One region of the Kitasatospora sp. NPDC088861 genome, then DNA from elsewhere that is predicted to be linked to it. Evidence: riboswitches for the same ligand, from Rfam matches in the RefSeq annotation. Region 1 holds a riboswitch; each other region holds the start of a gene.
The links. A riboswitch is a leader RNA that binds a small molecule or an ion and turns the genes downstream of it on or off. The one in region 1 is predicted to bind cyclic di-AMP.
Positions count from the first base shown of each region.

Region 2: linked by a shared signal. The riboswitch ahead of ACIP37_RS09330 (transglycosylase family protein) and the one ahead of ACIP37_RS08805 (NlpC/P60 family protein) in region 1 are both predicted to bind cyclic di-AMP.
Region 3: linked by a shared signal. The riboswitch ahead of ACIP37_RS36315 (transglycosylase family protein) and the one ahead of ACIP37_RS08805 (NlpC/P60 family protein) in region 1 are both predicted to bind cyclic di-AMP.
Region 4: linked by a shared signal. The riboswitch ahead of ACIP37_RS32905 (LysM peptidoglycan-binding domain-containing M23 family metallopeptidase) and the one ahead of ACIP37_RS08805 (NlpC/P60 family protein) in region 1 are both predicted to bind cyclic di-AMP.

Region 1 covers NZ_JBIVJF010000003.1:457,033-460,943, forward strand. Annotated here, with positions in the region: gene ACIP37_RS08800 (NlpC/P60 family protein) at 1-1,018, shown strand, start outside; cyclic di-AMP (ydaO/yuaA leader) riboswitch at 1,356-1,505, shown strand; gene ACIP37_RS08805 (NlpC/P60 family protein) at 1,516-2,661, shown strand; gene ACIP37_RS08810 (NlpC/P60 family protein) at 2,889-3,911, shown strand, end outside.
Region 2 covers NZ_JBIVJF010000004.1:14,724-18,634, forward strand. Annotated here, with positions in the region: gene ACIP37_RS09325 (hypothetical protein) at 1-801, shown strand, start outside; cyclic di-AMP (ydaO/yuaA leader) riboswitch at 1,236-1,396, shown strand; gene ACIP37_RS09330 (transglycosylase family protein) at 1,383-2,813, shown strand; gene ACIP37_RS09335 (LacI family DNA-binding transcriptional regulator) at 2,923-3,911, opposite strand, start outside.
Region 3 covers NZ_JBIVJF010000046.1:7,240-11,150, reverse strand. Annotated here, with positions in the region: gene ACIP37_RS36320 (cytochrome P450) at 1-1,288, shown strand, start outside; cyclic di-AMP (ydaO/yuaA leader) riboswitch at 1,499-1,666, shown strand; gene ACIP37_RS36315 (transglycosylase family protein) at 1,672-2,589, shown strand; gene eno (phosphopyruvate hydratase) at 2,857-3,911, shown strand, end outside.
Region 4 covers NZ_JBIVJF010000032.1:35,884-39,794, reverse strand. Annotated here, with positions in the region: gene ACIP37_RS32910 (DUF2470 domain-containing protein) at 27-746, shown strand; gene ACIP37_RS32905 (LysM peptidoglycan-binding domain-containing M23 family metallopeptidase) at 1,017-1,973, opposite strand; cyclic di-AMP (ydaO/yuaA leader) riboswitch at 1,976-2,158, opposite strand; gene ACIP37_RS32900 (MFS transporter) at 2,471-3,911, shown strand, end outside.

The DNA.
Region 1 (3,911 bases):
TCCCAAGCAGCCGAGCCGCGCCCGGGTCTCCGTGCTCACCGCTGCCGCGGCGACCGCGGTCGCCCTCTCCGCGCAGGTCGCCGCGCACGCCGCGCCCCAGCCGAGCAAGACCGACGTCAAGGCGCAGATCGACCAGCTCCAGCAGGACCAGGAGCAGGCGGCGGAGAAGTACAACGGCGCCAAGGAGCGGGCCGACCAGCTCCGCAAGCAGTCCGACCAGCTGCAGGACAAGGTGGCCCGCAGCCAGGACGAGATGACCCAGCTCCAGACCGGCCTGGCCGGCGTGGCGGGCGAGCAGTACCGCACCGGCGGCATCGACCCGTCCGTCCAGCTGATGCTCTCCTCGGACCCGTCGGGCTACCTGGAGAAGGCGTCCAGCGCCCAGCAGGCCAGCGCCAGCGAGTCGGAGGCGCTCAAGGGACTGCTGGACCAGCAGCGCCGGCTGGACCAGGAGAAGTCCGAGGCCGCCGCCGTCCTGGCCTCGCTCGACTCCACCACCAAGGACCTGAACCAGGCCAAGACGGACGTCAACCAGAAGCTGAAGGCCGCGCAGGACCTGCTGAACTCGCTCAGCGCCTCCGACCGCGCCGCGCTGCGGGCCCAGCAGCAGCAGGACGACCGCGCCTCGCGCGGCAGCGACCGTGCCGACCTCGGCAGCCTCCCGCAGGCCGGCGGCTACGCGGGCGTGGCCGTGGCCAAGGCGATGAGCAAGCAGGGCTCGCCGTACGTGTGGGGCGCCACCGGCTCGACCACCTTCGACTGCTCGGGCCTGATGGTCTGGGCGTACGGCCAGGCCGGCGTCTCGCTGCCGCGCACCTCGCAGGAGCAGGGCAACGTCGGCACCAGGGTCTCGCTGGACCAGGCCCAGCCGGGCGACCTGGTCATCTACGGCCCCGACCGGCACCACGTCGGGATGTACATCGGCAACGGCATGGTGGTGCACGCGCCGCACACCGGTGACGTGGTGAAGGTGATGAAGGTCGACGCGATGCAGATCAACACGATCCGCCGGGTCTGACGTCCCGACACGCCCGAAGGGCCCGTCCGGGCCTGTGATCCACGCCACCCTCGGACCGGGGGTGGCGTTCGGGTTTTGTCCGCAGCGTGACTCCCCGATGAAGAGTGATCAGCTTTACGTACGGCGGTGATCACTATGTGTCATATTCACAAAAGAACTTTGGTCTTCTTCCGTCTTTTTTCTGACAAGGATTTGAACGGATCACGGTTCAGTTACTAGGGTCGTGCCCCGAACCACCGCACTCCCGATCGCCCAGCCAGGGTGGCGGCGGTGGTTTCCGTCGAGTTCGTGACGCAGCGGGGCGGGCCCAGTGCCTGCCCGACGGGGAGCCCAGCAGTCGGGGGTGCTGTCGAACGGAGCCGGGGAACCACGTTCCTCCGGGGTGAATCGGCGCCAGGTCGGCCGGTGGAACGGCCGTGAGGCGTCGTAGGGCACGCTTCCGGCCCGAACCCGTCAGCTCACCCGGTAGACGGCGTAGGAAGAAGGAGTCCGCCTTCGTGGCGTCCCATCGTCGTCCCAAGCCCGCCAGTCGCACCCGGGTCTCGATCCTGACCGGCTTCGCCGCGGCGGCCGTCGCGCTGTCCGCGCAGTCCGGCGCCCACGCCGACCCGCAGCCGACCAAGGACCAGGTCAAGGAGCAGGTCGACCAGCTCAACGACCAGGCCGAGGTCGCGACCGAGAAGCTCAACGCCGCCCAGGAGAAGCAGCAGCAGCTGCAGAAGCAGGTCACCGACCTGCAGGACCAGGTGGCGCGGCAGCAGGGACAGGTGACCGACCTCCAGGGCGGCCTGGCCGAGATCGCCGGCGAGCAGTACCGCAACGGCGGCATATCCCAGACCGTCCAGCTGATGTTCTCCGCCAGCCCGGACACCTTCCTGAGCCAGGCCGACACGCTGAACCAGGCCGGCGGCACCCAGAAGGGCCAGCTCAAGCAGCTCCAGGACGAGCAGCGCAAGCTCGACCAGGTGCGCTCCGAGGCCCAGGGCAAGCTCGCCGAGATGGAGACCACCACCCAGCAGCTGAAGAGCGCCAAGGACGAGGTCCAGGGCAAGCTCAAGGCCGCGCAGGACCTCTTCAACACCCTGTCCGAGCAGGAGCGCCAGGCGATCCGCGCGGCCGAGGAGAAGGCCGCCGCCGACGCCAAGGCGAAGGCCGACGCCGCGGCGAAGGCCGCCCAGCAGCAGGCGGCGGCCCAGCAGGCCGCCGACCGCTCCTCCCGCGACAACAGCCGCACCGACCTGAGCGCGTCGCAGGCCCCCGCCGCGCCGGTCACCAAGCCGAGCGCCGGCAGCTCGCGCGGCGCCGCGGCGCTGTCCATCGCCGCCTCCAAGATCGGCAGCCCGTACGTCTACGGCGCCTCCGGCCCCGGCTCCTTCGACTGCTCGGGCCTGATGGTCTGGGCGTTCAACCAGGTCGACGTCTCGCTGCCGCGCACCTCGCAGGAGCAGGCCCACGCCGGTACCCGGATCGGCACCGACCTCTCCCAGGCCCAGCCCGGCGACCTGCTGATCTTCTACGGGGACGCCCACCACGTCGGCATCTACGCGGGCAACGGCCAGGTGCTGCACGCGCCCAAGCCGGGCGCGTCGGTCCGCTACGAGGCCGTCGGCAACATGCCGCTGACCTCCATCGTGCGGGTCTGATCCCCGCTCAGGCCCTCCCAGGCCCGGCCTTCCACCACGGAAGGCCGGGCCTGCGGCTTTTCCGGCGTCTCGGACTGATGTCCGATTGCGGGTCAAATATTCGGGTTGGCAGGGGTTTGGACTCGGTTGCCCGGACTCGCTAACGTCTGCCACCGGACTCCGCTTCCAGGGCCGCCCGCGTTGGGGCGGCGGCGGGGCCCCACCGCCGGATCGGAGCCGCTGCCGCCATGCCCGTGCACCGTCGTTCCCAACTGCTCGCCCGTGCGCTGGTGCTGACCGCGGCCGCCGCCACCGCCCTGGGTGTGACGACGGGCGGCAGCGCCCAGGCCGCCCCCGCCGCGCCGGACACGCCCACCCGCAAGGACGTCAAGGCGCAGGTGGAGCAGCTCTACGGCGAGGCCGAGCAGGCGTCCGAGAAGTACAACGCCGCCCAGGAGGCGCAGCAGCGGCTCCAGGGCGAGACGACCGTCCTCCAGGGCGAGATCGCCGTCGCCCAGGACCAGCTCAACCAGTTGCGCGGCGACCTCGCCACCGTGGCCGGCGCCGAGTACCGCGGCGGCGGCATGGCCCAGACCGTCCAGCTGATGCTCTCCACCGACCCGGAGGGCTACCTGTCCCGGGCCCGCACCCTCGACCAGGCCGCCGAGCGGCAGCAGGAGACCCTGCACGAACTGGCCACCCGCCAGCGCCGGCTCGACCAGCGCCGCACCGAGACCGCCGGCAAGCTCGCCGAACTCGACCAGGCCCGCCGCTCGCTCGCCGACAGCAAGCAGCAGATCCAGCAGCGGCTCACCGAGGCCCAGCGGCTCCTCAACAGCCTGGGCGTCGCCGAGCGGGCCCGGATGGCCGCCCAGGACGCCCGGGAGGCCGAGCAGCGCGCCACCCGGGGCACCGACCGGCTGGACCTCGGCACGGCCCCGCCCGCCTCCGAGCGCGGGGCGGCCGCGCTGGCGGCCGCGGTGCGGATGATCGGCTCGCCCTACCTCTACGGATCCACCGGGCCCCGCGCCTTCGACTGCTCCGGTCTGATGTACTACAGCTGGCGGCAGGCCGGAGTGACCCTGCCGCGCACCTCGCAGGCCCAGGCGTACGCCGGGCAGCGGGTCAGCCTCTCCGAAGCGCGGCCGGGAGACCTGGTGATCTTCTACCGGGACATGCACCACGTCGGGATGTACGCCGGCGGCGGGGTGATCGTGCACGCCCCCTACCCGGGCGCCAAGGTCCGCTACGAGAGCGTCAACGCGATGCCG
Region 2 (3,911 bases), on a different contig from region 1:
TCGATCGTCCGCAGCGAGCAGGGCGACATCCAGACCGCCGTCGGCTACCTCCCGGGCGAAGCCGCCCAGGGCGCCGACAGCGACGACCGCACCGTCGCCGAACTGCTGGCCATGGCCGCCGAGGCCGGCCTGCCCGCGCCGGTCCTGGTGCCGCTGGTACCCGGCCCGCACGGATTCCTGACCGAACTCCACGCCCTCGCCGCCGAGTACGGAGCCCCCGTCACCGACGTGCTCGGCCCGCACCCGCTGCTCGCCGAGGCCGTGCACGTGCGCCTGTCCGAGGCCGGCCTGGCGCGTGCCGACCGGGCCCGGCTGTTCGCCATCGCGACCGCCGCGGACGGCGTCGTGCTGACCACCGTCGGCGGCGAGGAGGCCGCTGCCGCTGCCGGCATCACCGGTGTCCTGCTGGCGGCCCGGCTGGCCGTCCCGGTCGTGCCCGCCGCGCTCGACGTGCCGGGCTCGGTCGCCGCGGCCGTCAACCACCTCAAGGAGACCGGCTCCCAGCGCCCGGCGCTGGCCCCGCTGGTGATCGGGCCGGAGGCCGACTCCGAGCTGCTCGCCACGGCCGCCGAGGAGACCGGCTGCCCGTCCGCGGCGCCGCTGGGCGCCTACCCGACGGTCGGCCAGCTGATCGCCTCCACCTACCTGGCCGCGCTGCCGGCGCCCTCCCCCGAGGCCCTGGCGCGGGCCGAGGCCGAGGCGGCGGAGGCCGCCGAGGGCACCCACGCCGACCACTCCGGCCGGGGTGGTCGCGCCGCTCACGCCGCTCACGCCGCCGCCGAGGAGTCGGCCGGCCAGTAGTAGCGGTCACCGTACGTGTGAAGGGCCCGGAACGGCTACGTTCCGGGCCCTTCCCGCTTGTCCCGTAAGGGAGTTAAAGGACGAATGGGTGTGATGTCCGTTCTATCCGTATTTGTTCACCATCGCTCGACGCATCCCCCGATGACCACAGTGCGGACACGCCGCCCTCCCGACGGGCGGGCCCCCGGGCGACCCGACCCACCGTCACCTGCCTCCTGAAGCGCAGACAGTTGCGCGCACCCTTCGCGGGGTTGCCGGAAATCGGTCATTTCCGATCGCGACAAGCGAGGGGAACGACCGTTCTCGCCAAACCGTGATGCGCGTCACAGGTGTTTGCAGTTTGAACTTAAGTCTGCTTAACGTGCTCCCCGTTCGTGGCCACACGAACCCAGTTCATCCGCGACGCCGAGTCCTGCCGTCGGATGTCCTGGCAGCGCGAAAACGCACCACGGCAGGAGCGGGGGACCCACAGGTAAGTCGCCCCGGACCGTTCCCCGGAACGATCCAGGGCTAGGGGTGAAGCCGCGCCCACAGCGCGGCCGGGCAACTCCAGCCCGAATCCGACAGCTCACCTCGCAGGCGTGGGAGAGGACTGCGTCTTCATGCTGCCCACCAACGGCACCCGTCTGTCCAGTCGTACCCGACGCGTGATCGCCGCCGTCGGCGTCGCGGGCGTCGGCCTCACCATCCCCTGCCTCACCTCCGGCACGGCCTCCGCCGCCTCCGTCGCCACCTGGGACAAGGTCGCCCAGTGCGAGAGCACCGGCAACTGGAGCATCAACACCGGCAACGGCTTCTACGGCGGACTGCAGTTCACCTCCAGCACCTGGGCCGCCTTCGGCGGCACCGCCTACGCCCCCCAGGCCAACCAGGCCACCAAGGACCAGCAGATCGCCGTCGCCGAGAAGGTCCTCGCCTCGCAGGGCCCCGGCGCCTGGCCGGTGTGCTCGGTCCAGGCCGGCCTGACCAAGGGCGGCACCCCGGCCGCCGTCGACACCTCGGCCGGCTCGACCACCGGCTCGGCTGCCGGTTCGACCGCCACCAAGCCCGCCGCGAAGCCGGCCGCCCCGGCCGCCAAGCCCGCGCAGACCCAGACCCCGGCCCCGGCCGCGAAGCCCGCCAAGCCGGCCGCACCGGCCCAGGACCAGGCGCAGGCCCCCGCCGACTCCACCAACGGCACCTCGGCCCAGAAGGGCCAGAGCCAGGCCCGGAACAGCGCCCAGCCCCAGGCCGACGACTACACCGTCGCCTCCGGCGACTGGCTGTCCTCGATCGCCGACAAGCACAACCTCCAGGGCGGCTGGCAGCGGCTGTACGAACTCAACCGCGGCACCCTGACCGAGGGCCCGGACTCCATCTACCCGGGCCAGCGCCTCTCGTTCAAGGACGGCGGCCAGGCCCAGCAGTCGGCTCAGGCCGACCGGTCCGGCTCCGGCTCGTCGGCCACGTCCGGCTCGGACTTCACCTGGTTCGACCGCTCGCAGAAGTCCGGCCAGACCTCCAACGGCGCTGTCGCGAGCGCCAAGCCGGCCGCCCAGCCCCAGGCCCCGGCCACCAAGCCGGCCTCCAAGCCGGCCTCCAAGCCGGCCTCCAAGCCGGCCTCCAAGCCGGCCGCCCAGGCTCAGACCCCGGCTCAGACCCCGGCCGCCACCGGCAGCATGGCCGCCGCGGTCTCCTTCGCCCAGTCGAAGGTCGGCCAGGCGTACGTCTACGGCGGTACCGGCAACGGCGGCTGGGACTGCTCCGGCCTGACCCAGGCCGCGCTGCGCGCCGCGGGCGTCTCCGTCCCGCGCGTCGCCGCCGACCAGGCCGCCGCCAGCACCCGCGTCTCGCTGGACAGCCTGCAGGCGGGCGACCTGCTGTTCTGGTCCAACAACGGCCAGAACTCCGGCGTCTACCACGTCGCGATCTACATCGGCGGCGGCCAGTACGTCGAGGCCGCCAACCCGAGCTCGGGCGTGCGCCTGCAGACCGTCGCCAACTGGGCGCCGGACTTCGCCGGCCGGGTCTGAGCACGACCGACGGGTGACAGCCGACAACTGACGGCTGACCCGGCACCCGGGCGGCACACAACGGGCCCCGGAGAGCAACTGCTCTCCGGGGCCCGTCCGTTGACCGTCCTCAGCGCGCGCAGGCCCCCGTGGACCCACGCATGACCAGCTCCGGCTGGAACATGAACTCCCCGCGCTGGACGGCGTTTCCGCCGACCTCCTCCAGCAGCGCGTCCACCGCCGCGGTCGCCATCGCCTCGACCGGCTGGCGGATCGTGGTCAGCGGCGGCTCGGTGAAGGCGATCAGCGGCGAGTCGTCGAAGCCGACCACCGAGACGTCGTGCGGCACCGACAGCCCACGCTGCCGCACCGCCCGGATCGCCCCGAGCGCCATCATGTCGCTGCCGCAGACGATCGCCGTGCAGCCCTTGTCCAGCAGCGCGCCGGCCGCCGCGTGCCCGCCCTCCACGCTGAACAGCGTGTGGTGGACGAGTTCCTCGGCCTCCTCCTGGCTCCGTCCCAGCACCTCGCGCATCGCCGCCGTGAAGCCCTCGATCTTGCGCAGCACCGGCACGTACCGCCGCTGCCCGACCGCCAGCCCGATCCGCTCGTGCCCGAGTTCGGCCAGGTGCTGGACGGCCATCCACATCGCGGCCCGGTCGTCCGGCGAGATGAACGGCGCGTCGATCCGCTCGCTGTAGCCGTTGATCAGCACGAACGGCACCCCTCGCCCGGTCAGCCGGGCGTAGCGGTCGTGGTCGGCGGTGGAGTCGGCGTGCAGCCCGGAGACGAAGACGATGCCCGCCACGCCCCGGTCGACCAGCATCTCGACCAGTTCGTCCTCGGTGGACCCGCCCGGTGTCTGGGTGCACAGCACCGGGGTGTACCCGTGCCGGCTGAGCACCTGCTCGATCACCTGGGCCAGTGCGGGGAAGATCGGGTTGCTCAGCTCCGGCGTGATCAGCCCGATCAGGCCGGCGCTGCGCTGGCGCAGTCGGGTCGGCCGCTCGTAGCCGAGCACGTCGAGCGCCGCCAGCACGGTCTGCCGGGTGGCGGCGGAGACGTTCGCCTTGCCGTTGAGTACGCGGGAGACGGTGGCTTCGCTGACCCCCGCCTGCG
Region 3 (3,911 bases), on a different contig from region 1:
GCAGCCCGATCCCGCCGCCCCGCAGCTCTTCACCTGGGAGTTCGCCACCGATCCGTACCCCGCCTACGCCTGGTTGCGCGAGCACGCCCCGGTGCACCGCACGACGCTGCCGAGTGGGGTGGAGGCCTGGCTGGTGACCCGCTACGCGGACGCTCGGCAGGCGCTGGCGGACGGCCGGCTGTCGAAGAACCCGGCACACCACAGCGAGCAGGCGCACCGCACCGGGCGGGTGGGAATTCCGGGGGAACGCCAGGCGGACTTGATGACGCATCTGCTGAACATCGACCCGCCGGACCACACCCGGCTGCGCCGGCTGGTGTCGAAGGCGTTCACGCCGCGCCGGGTGGCGGAGTTCGAGCCGCGGGTGCAGCAGCTCACGGACCGGCTGATCGACGGCTTCGCGCAGCGCGGTTCGGCGGACCTGATCCACGAGTTCGCGTTCCCGCTCCCCATCTACGCGATCTGCGACCTGCTGGGCGTGCCGGCCGAGGACCAGGACGACTTCCGGGACTGGGCCGGGATGATGATCCGGCACGGCGGCGGCCAACGCGGCGGCGTGGGGCGGGCGGTGAAGCGGATGCGGGCGTACCTGCTGGAGCTGATCCACCGCAAGCGGGCGGATCCGGGTGATGACTTGATCTCGGGCCTGATCCGGGCGAGCGACCACGGCGAGCACCTGAACGAGAACGAGGCCGCCGCGATGGCGTTCATCCTCCTGTTCGCGGGGTTCGAGACGACCGTCAACCTGATCGGCAACGGCACGTACGCGCTGCTGCGCAACCCGGAGCAGCGCAGGCTGCTGCAGGAGTCGGTGGTGCGCGGCGAGACGGCGCTGCTGGAGACCGGGATCGAGGAACTCCTGCGCTACGACGGGCCGGTGGAGATGGCGACGTGGCGTTTCGCGACGCGGCCGCTGTCGATCGGCGGGGTGGACATCCCGGTGGGCGATCCGGTGCTGGTGGTGCTGGCCGCGGCGGATCGCGATCCGGCCAGGTTTGCGGACGAGAACACCCTGGACCTGGCCCGCACGGACAATCCGCACCTGGGTTTCGGCCACGGGATCCACTACTGCATCGGCGCCCCGCTGGCCCGCCTGGAGGGGCGGAGCGCACTGGCCACGCTGCTTTCCCGGCTGCCGGACCTGCGGCTCGCGGAAAACCCGGAGAACCTGCGCTGGAGGGGCGGCCTGATCATGCGTGGCCTGCGGGAACTCCCGGTCGAATTCACTCCGGAGACCCGCTCTCCGCACGCGCCGCCGGTCGCGCCGACCGACGCCCCGACACGCTGACGGCATGTCTCCGGCGGTTCGTGGAGCCGGGCCTGAACCCGCATTAATCCGGACATACCGCCGCCGTTGGTAGGCGATTGACCACGCGCCGTAATTTGTGTGTGATATCGGTGATATGAGCTTGTTATTGGTCTGATGATCTGTCTACTCTCCCTGGAGTTCGCAGCTGCGGACCTCGTGCGCGGAACGCCGAATCCTGCCCGCCGCGTCACGGGAAACCGACCAGACCCTGGGCAGGGGCGGGGGAACCAGGTTTGTTGCCGTTCCCCGACGGCTTGGGGTGAAGCCGCCCGAGCGGAATCGTTTCCGCTTTCGGCGGCCGGGCCACCTCCCGGTCCGAACCCGACAGCTCACCTCGCAGGCGTGCGGAGAGGGACCTCTTCATGCTGTTCGTTGGAACCGGCCGCCACCGCCGTCGCACCCAGACCGAGAAGGCCATCGCCGTCGCCGGTGTGGCCGGCGTCGGACTCGCGATGCCGCTCCTCACCGCCACCGGCGCCTCCGCCGCCCCGGCCTCCACCTGGGACGCCGTCGCCCAGTGCGAGAGCGGCGGCAACTGGAGCATCAACACCGGCAACGGCTTCTCCGGCGGCCTGCAGTTCACGCCCAGCACCTGGAAGGCGTACGGCGGCACCTCCTACGCCCCGCAGGCCAACCAGGCCAGCAAGGCGCAGCAGATCTCGGTCGCCGAGAAGGTGCTGGCCTCGCAGGGCCCGGGCGCCTGGCCGGTCTGCTCCCAGAAGGCCGGCCTGAGCAAGGGCGGCGCCCCGGCCTCCGTGGACACCTCCACGGACGCCAAGCCCGCCAAGCAGTCCGCCGCCAAGCCGACCCAGCAGGCGCAGGCCCCGAAGCCTGCCCAGCAGCCGGTCAAGCAGGCCGCCCCGAAGCCGGCCGCCCAGCAGCCCGTCCAGCAGGCCCCGCAGCAGACGCAGCCGCAGACCCAGGGCTTCTCCGGCAAGGCCGGCTGGGACGCCGACGCGAAGGTGTACTGGTACCAGAACAACGGCGCCTGGTACTGGACCAGCCACCAGAGCGTCTACCAGCAGTACGCGGGCCAGCCCGCCGCCCAGCCGCAGTACGCGCCCCGCGCCGCGCAGCCCGCGCAGTCCGCCCCGGCCGCGCAGCCCGCCGCCGCGCAGGGCGGTCACGACTACACCGTCCGGGCCGGCGACACGCTGTCGACGATCGCCGCCGCCCAGGGCGTGTCCGGCGGCTGGCAGTCGGTGTACGACGGCAACCGCGGCACCGTCGGCGGCAACCCCAACCTGATCATGCCCGGCCAGGTGCTGCACCTCGGCTGAGCGGCCCGGGCCCTGAACGGCCCGCGCCCTGCGGGCGAAGGGGGACGGGACCTGTCCCCCTTCGCCCGCATTCCCCCGTATTCGCCCGCTTCGATCGGGCAAGCAGGTGAACTACTGGTGGGTAGCCGGGCCACACGCTGAGACGGGACCGAGGCCAGCGCGGCCCCGGGGGCCGGGGCGGTTAGGCTCTGGTCGTAACGACTCCGCAATCGTCCCGCCGGCAGCACCCAACGTCAGCCGGACCCTGCTTCCGCAAGGAGATGCCTCGTGCCGTCCATCGATGTCGTCGTAGCCCGTGAGATCCTCGACTCGCGTGGCAACCCCACGGTCGAGGTCGAGGTCGGCCTCGACGACGGCAGCACCGGCCGTGCCGCTGTCCCGTCGGGTGCCTCCACCGGCGCCTTCGAGGCGCTCGAGCTGCGCGACGGTGACAAGAACCGCTACTTCGGCAAGGGCGTGGAGAAGGCCGTCCTGGCCGTCATCGAGCAGATCGGCCCGGAGCTGGTCGGCTACGACGCCACCGAGCAGCGCCTGATCGACCAGGCCATGCTCGACCTGGACGCCACCCCGGACAAGTCCTCGCTCGGCGCCAACGCGATCCTGGGCGTCTCGCTGGCCGTGGCGCACGCCGCCTCCGAGGCCAGCGACCTGCCGCTGTTCCGCTACCTGGGCGGCCCGAACGCGCACGTGCTGCCCGTTCCGATGATGAACATCCTCAACGGCGGTTCGCACGCGGACTCCAACGTCGACATCCAGGAGTTCATGATCGCCCCGATCGGCGCGGAGTCCTTCTCCGAGGCCGTCCGCTGGGGCGTCGAGGTCTACCACACCCTCAAGGGCGTGCTGAAGGAGCGCGGCCTGTCCACCGGCCTCGGCGACGAGGGCGGCTTCGCGCCGAACCTGGACAGCAACCGCGAGGCCCTGGACCTCATCACCGAGGCCATCCAGAAGGCCGGCTACGTGCCCGGCCGTGACATCGCGCTCGCCCTGGACGTCGCCGCGTCCGAGTTCTACGAGGACGGCGCCTACCAGTTCGAGGGCAAGGCCATCTCCGCCGCCGAGCTCATCGAGTACTACGCCGAGCTGGTCGACGCCTACCCGCTGGTCTCCATCGAGGACCCGCTGGACGAGTCGGACTGGGACGGCTGGAAGGCCATGACCGTCAAGCTGGGCGACAAGGTCCAGCTGGTCGGCGACGACCTGTTCGTCACCAACCCGGCCCGCCTGGCCAGGGGCATCGAGACCGGCACCGCCAACGCGCTGCTGGTGAAGGTGAACCAGATCGGCTCGCTGACCGAGACCCTGGACGCCGTCGAGCTGGC
Region 4 (3,911 bases), on a different contig from region 1:
CTCACCTAACTAACTGGAGGTCCGTCATGAGCCTGCCCGCCGGCGACGCCGAGGTGCCCGAACCCACCACCGCCGAGCGCGTCCAGAGCCTGCTCAGCGCGACCTCCTCGCTCACCGTCCGCGCCTTCGGCGAACACCACGACCTCGACTCCCCGGTCTCCGTCCACGGCTCCCGGCTGCGCCTGCGCGCCCCACTGGGCGACCCGCTCGCCACCGCCGCCGCCCGCGCCACCGACGGACTCGCCGTCGTCCTGGACGTCACCGACATCTCCCCCGTCGCCGTCCGCGACCGGATCCGCGCCCGCCTCACCCTGGCCGGCCGACTGCACCTGGCCCACCTCGCCGACGACGGCCTCAGCGTCCACCTGCGCGTGGACGTCGCCCACGCCGTCCTCGCCACCCCGTACGGCACCGGCGCGCTCACCGCCGGCGACCTCGCCCTCGCCACGCCCGACCCGCTGGCCCGCTACGAGGCCGCCATGCTCACCCACCTCGCCGACGACCACGCCGACGCCCTCGCCGTCCTCACCCGGCTGCTCGACCCGGACCTGCTGGCCCAGCACCCGGAGGTCCGCCCGCTCGCCCTGGACCGCCACGGCCTGGTCCTGCGCCTGGACCACCCGCACGGCCACCGCGACGTCCGCCTGGTCTTCCCCGAACCGGCCGCCGACACCGAGGACTTCGGGCAGCGGATGCACGAGCTGCTGACCGCCGCCCAGCACGGGCTGCCCGCCCACCGGCTCTGAACCGGCCCACCAGAGCGTCGGCCTGACGCATCGTCAATTCGCCTTGGGGGCACCCACCAAGGCCCGGAAACGACAGCGGCCGGCCCGGCTCGCGAGAGAAGTCTCGCGAGCCGGGCCGGCCTGGGCGTGTCCCGCGCCCATGTCCACTGCTGCGGCGATCACCCGGTCGAGCGGTCACCCGACATGACCATCCCGGGCGGTCGATTCGCCCCGTAGCAGCGGTGGTTCCTCATCCGGCACATCCGGCACATCCGGTACATCCGGTACGGGTCAGAGCGCGACGCCGTGGGCCCGCAGGTAGGCGACCGGGTTGATGTCCGAGCCGTACTCCGAGCCGTTGCGGATCTCGAAGTGCAGGTGCGGGCCGGTCACGTTGCCGGTCGCGCCGGAGAGGCCGATCTGCTGTCCGGCCTTGACGGCCTGACCGATCTTCACACCGATCGAGGAGAGGTGCGCGTACTCGGCGTAGTGGCCGTCGGCGAGCTTGATCTCGACCTCGTTGCCGTAGGCGCCGCCGTTGCCGGCCTTCACCACGACACCGTTGCCGACGGCGCGCAGCGGGGTGCCGGTGGAGGCGACAAAGTCCTGGCCGGTGTGGTGGCCGGAGGCCCACATCGAGCCTGCCACGCCGTACGCGGTGCCCAGCTTCGGGCCGGCCAGCGGGGCGACGAAGGCCGAAGCGGCGGCGACCGGCACGGCGGTGACCACGGCGGACGGCGCGGCGGTCTGCAGCTGGGCCTGGAGCTGGGCGGACGGCTTGGCCGCCTCGGTCCGGACCTCCGGCTGGGCCTGCGGCTTGGCGGTGGTGGCCGGCGCGGCGTCCTGGGCGGACGGCTGGGCGGGCTTCGCCGGGGCAGCGGGCTTGGCCGGGGCGGCCTGGCCGGCGATCACGAGCCGCTGACCGGGGAAGATCAGGTCCGGGTTGCCGCCGACGACCTCACGGTTGTGGTCGTACAGCGCCTGCCAGCCGCCGTCGACGTGCTGGGCGTCGGCGATCCGGGACAGGGTGTCGCCGCTGACGACGCGGTAGCTCTCCTGCGACGAGGCCTGGGCCTGGTCGGCGGGAGCGGCGGCCGGGGCGGCGGTGACCGCGGCGGCCGGCGCGGGGTGGGCCTGGGCGCTCATCGCGGTGACGAGCGGCAGGGCGAAGGAGACACCGGTGACGGCGGTGGCGATCCCGATGCGGGCGGCGCGGGGCAGGGCGATACGACGAGCCTGTGCAGGCATGGAATTTTCCTCTCCGACGCCTGCGAGGTGAGCTGTCGGGTTCGGGCTGGAGTTGCCCGGCCGCACATGCGGCTTCACCCCTAGCCGGCCCTGGATCCGGGTACGCGAAAGCGTGCCGTTTCCGGTCCGGCGACTTACCTGTGGGTCCCCCGCTCCTGCCGTACAGAGTTCGGTGCGAGCCACCGGGCAGCGGCAGGATTCGGCGTTCCACCCGGTGGATCCGTCCGGACTGGCCGGGCGGTCGCTGAACTAAAACCCATCCGTTCGGGTGAAGCAATGTCGATCACTTGAACCGGCAACAACCCCCCGAGCTGCGGTGACCCTCCGAATGATCGGCTGCACCGTACGTGCACAATCCATTCACCCGGCGCCACTGATCCACGACGCTGCGCCGATTCCGCCACCGCTGCGCACCCGCCCGCTCACGCACCGCGCACCCACCGACACACCCCCCGGTGACCCTTGTCACGTACGCCCCACGGGCGCAGGATCGGCCCGTGGCCACCTCCGAAGCAGGAACACTGCGCCTGGGCACCTCGCGGGGACGCTGGGTCCTCCTCGCGACGGTGCTCGGCTCCAGCATGGCGATGCTCGACGGCACCGTGGTGAACGTCGCGCTGCCCCGCATCGGCACCGATCTCGGCGCCTCCCTCGCGTCCCTGCAGTGGACGCTCAACGCCTACCTGCTCACCCTGGCCGGACTGATCCTGCTCGGCGGCGCGCTCGGCGACCGGTACGGCCGGCGCCGGGTCTTCCTGATCGGCGTGCTCTGGTTCGCCGCCGCCTCCGCGGCCTGCGCCGCCGCCCCCACCATCCACGTGCTGATCGCCGCCCGCGCCGTCCAGGGCATCGGCGGGGCGCTGCTCACCCCCGGTTCGCTCGCCATGCTGCAAGCCGTCTTCCACCCGGACGACCGCTCGGCGGCGGTCGGCCTGTGGTCGGGCCTCGGCGGGGTGTCGGCCGCGGTCGGCCCCTTCCTCGGCGGCTGGCTGGTGGACGGCCCCGGCTGGCGGTGGATCTTCCTGCTGAACCTTCCGCTCGCGGCCGCCGTGGTCGCGGTCACCTCCCGGTTCGTCCCCGAGAGCCGGAACGAGAGCGCCGTCGGCCGCTTCGACGTCCCCGGCGCGCTGCTCGCCGCGCTCGCCCTCGGCGCGATCACCTACGCGCTGACCGCCGCCGGGGAGGGCCTGTCCCCCGCGGTCTGGCTCACCGGCGCGATCGGCCTGCTGCTCGGCGCGGCCTTCATCGCGGTCGAGCGCCGCGCCGCCGAGCCGATGCTGCCGCTCGGCCTCTTCTCCTCCCGGCTGTTCACCGCCGTCAACCTGGTCACCCTCTGCGTCTACGCGGCGTTCAGCGGGGTGTTCTTCCTGCTGGTGGTGCAGTTGCAGATCGTCTCCGGCTTCTCCCCGCTGGTCTCCGGCCTCGCCCTGGTCCCGATCACCGTGCTGATGCTGACCCTGTCGGCGCGCGCCGGGCGGCTGGGCAAGCGGATCGGCCCCCGGATCCCGCTCACCGTCGGTCCGCTGCTGTGCGCCGCCGGGGTGCTGCTGATGCTGCGCACCGGCCCCGGCTCCTCCTACTGGGCGGACGTGCTGCCCGCCGTCACGGTGCTGGGCTGCGGGATGACCCTGTTGGTCGCGCCGCTGACGGCGACGGTGCTGGCCGCCGTCGAGGTCCGGCACGCGGGCATCGCCAGCGGCGTCAACAACGCCGCCGCCCGCGCGGCCGGGCTGCTCGCGGTCGCCGCGCTGCCCTCGCTCGCCGGGCTGAGCGGCGACGCCTACCGGGTGCCGTCCGCGGTGGACTCGGCCTTCCGCACCGCGATGCTGATCTGCGCCGGGCTGCTGGTCACCGGCGGTCTGACGGCCTTCGCCACCGTCCGCGGCAACGTGCTCGCGCCGGTGGACCGCCCGGTGGCCGAGCCGGACTGCGAGTGGG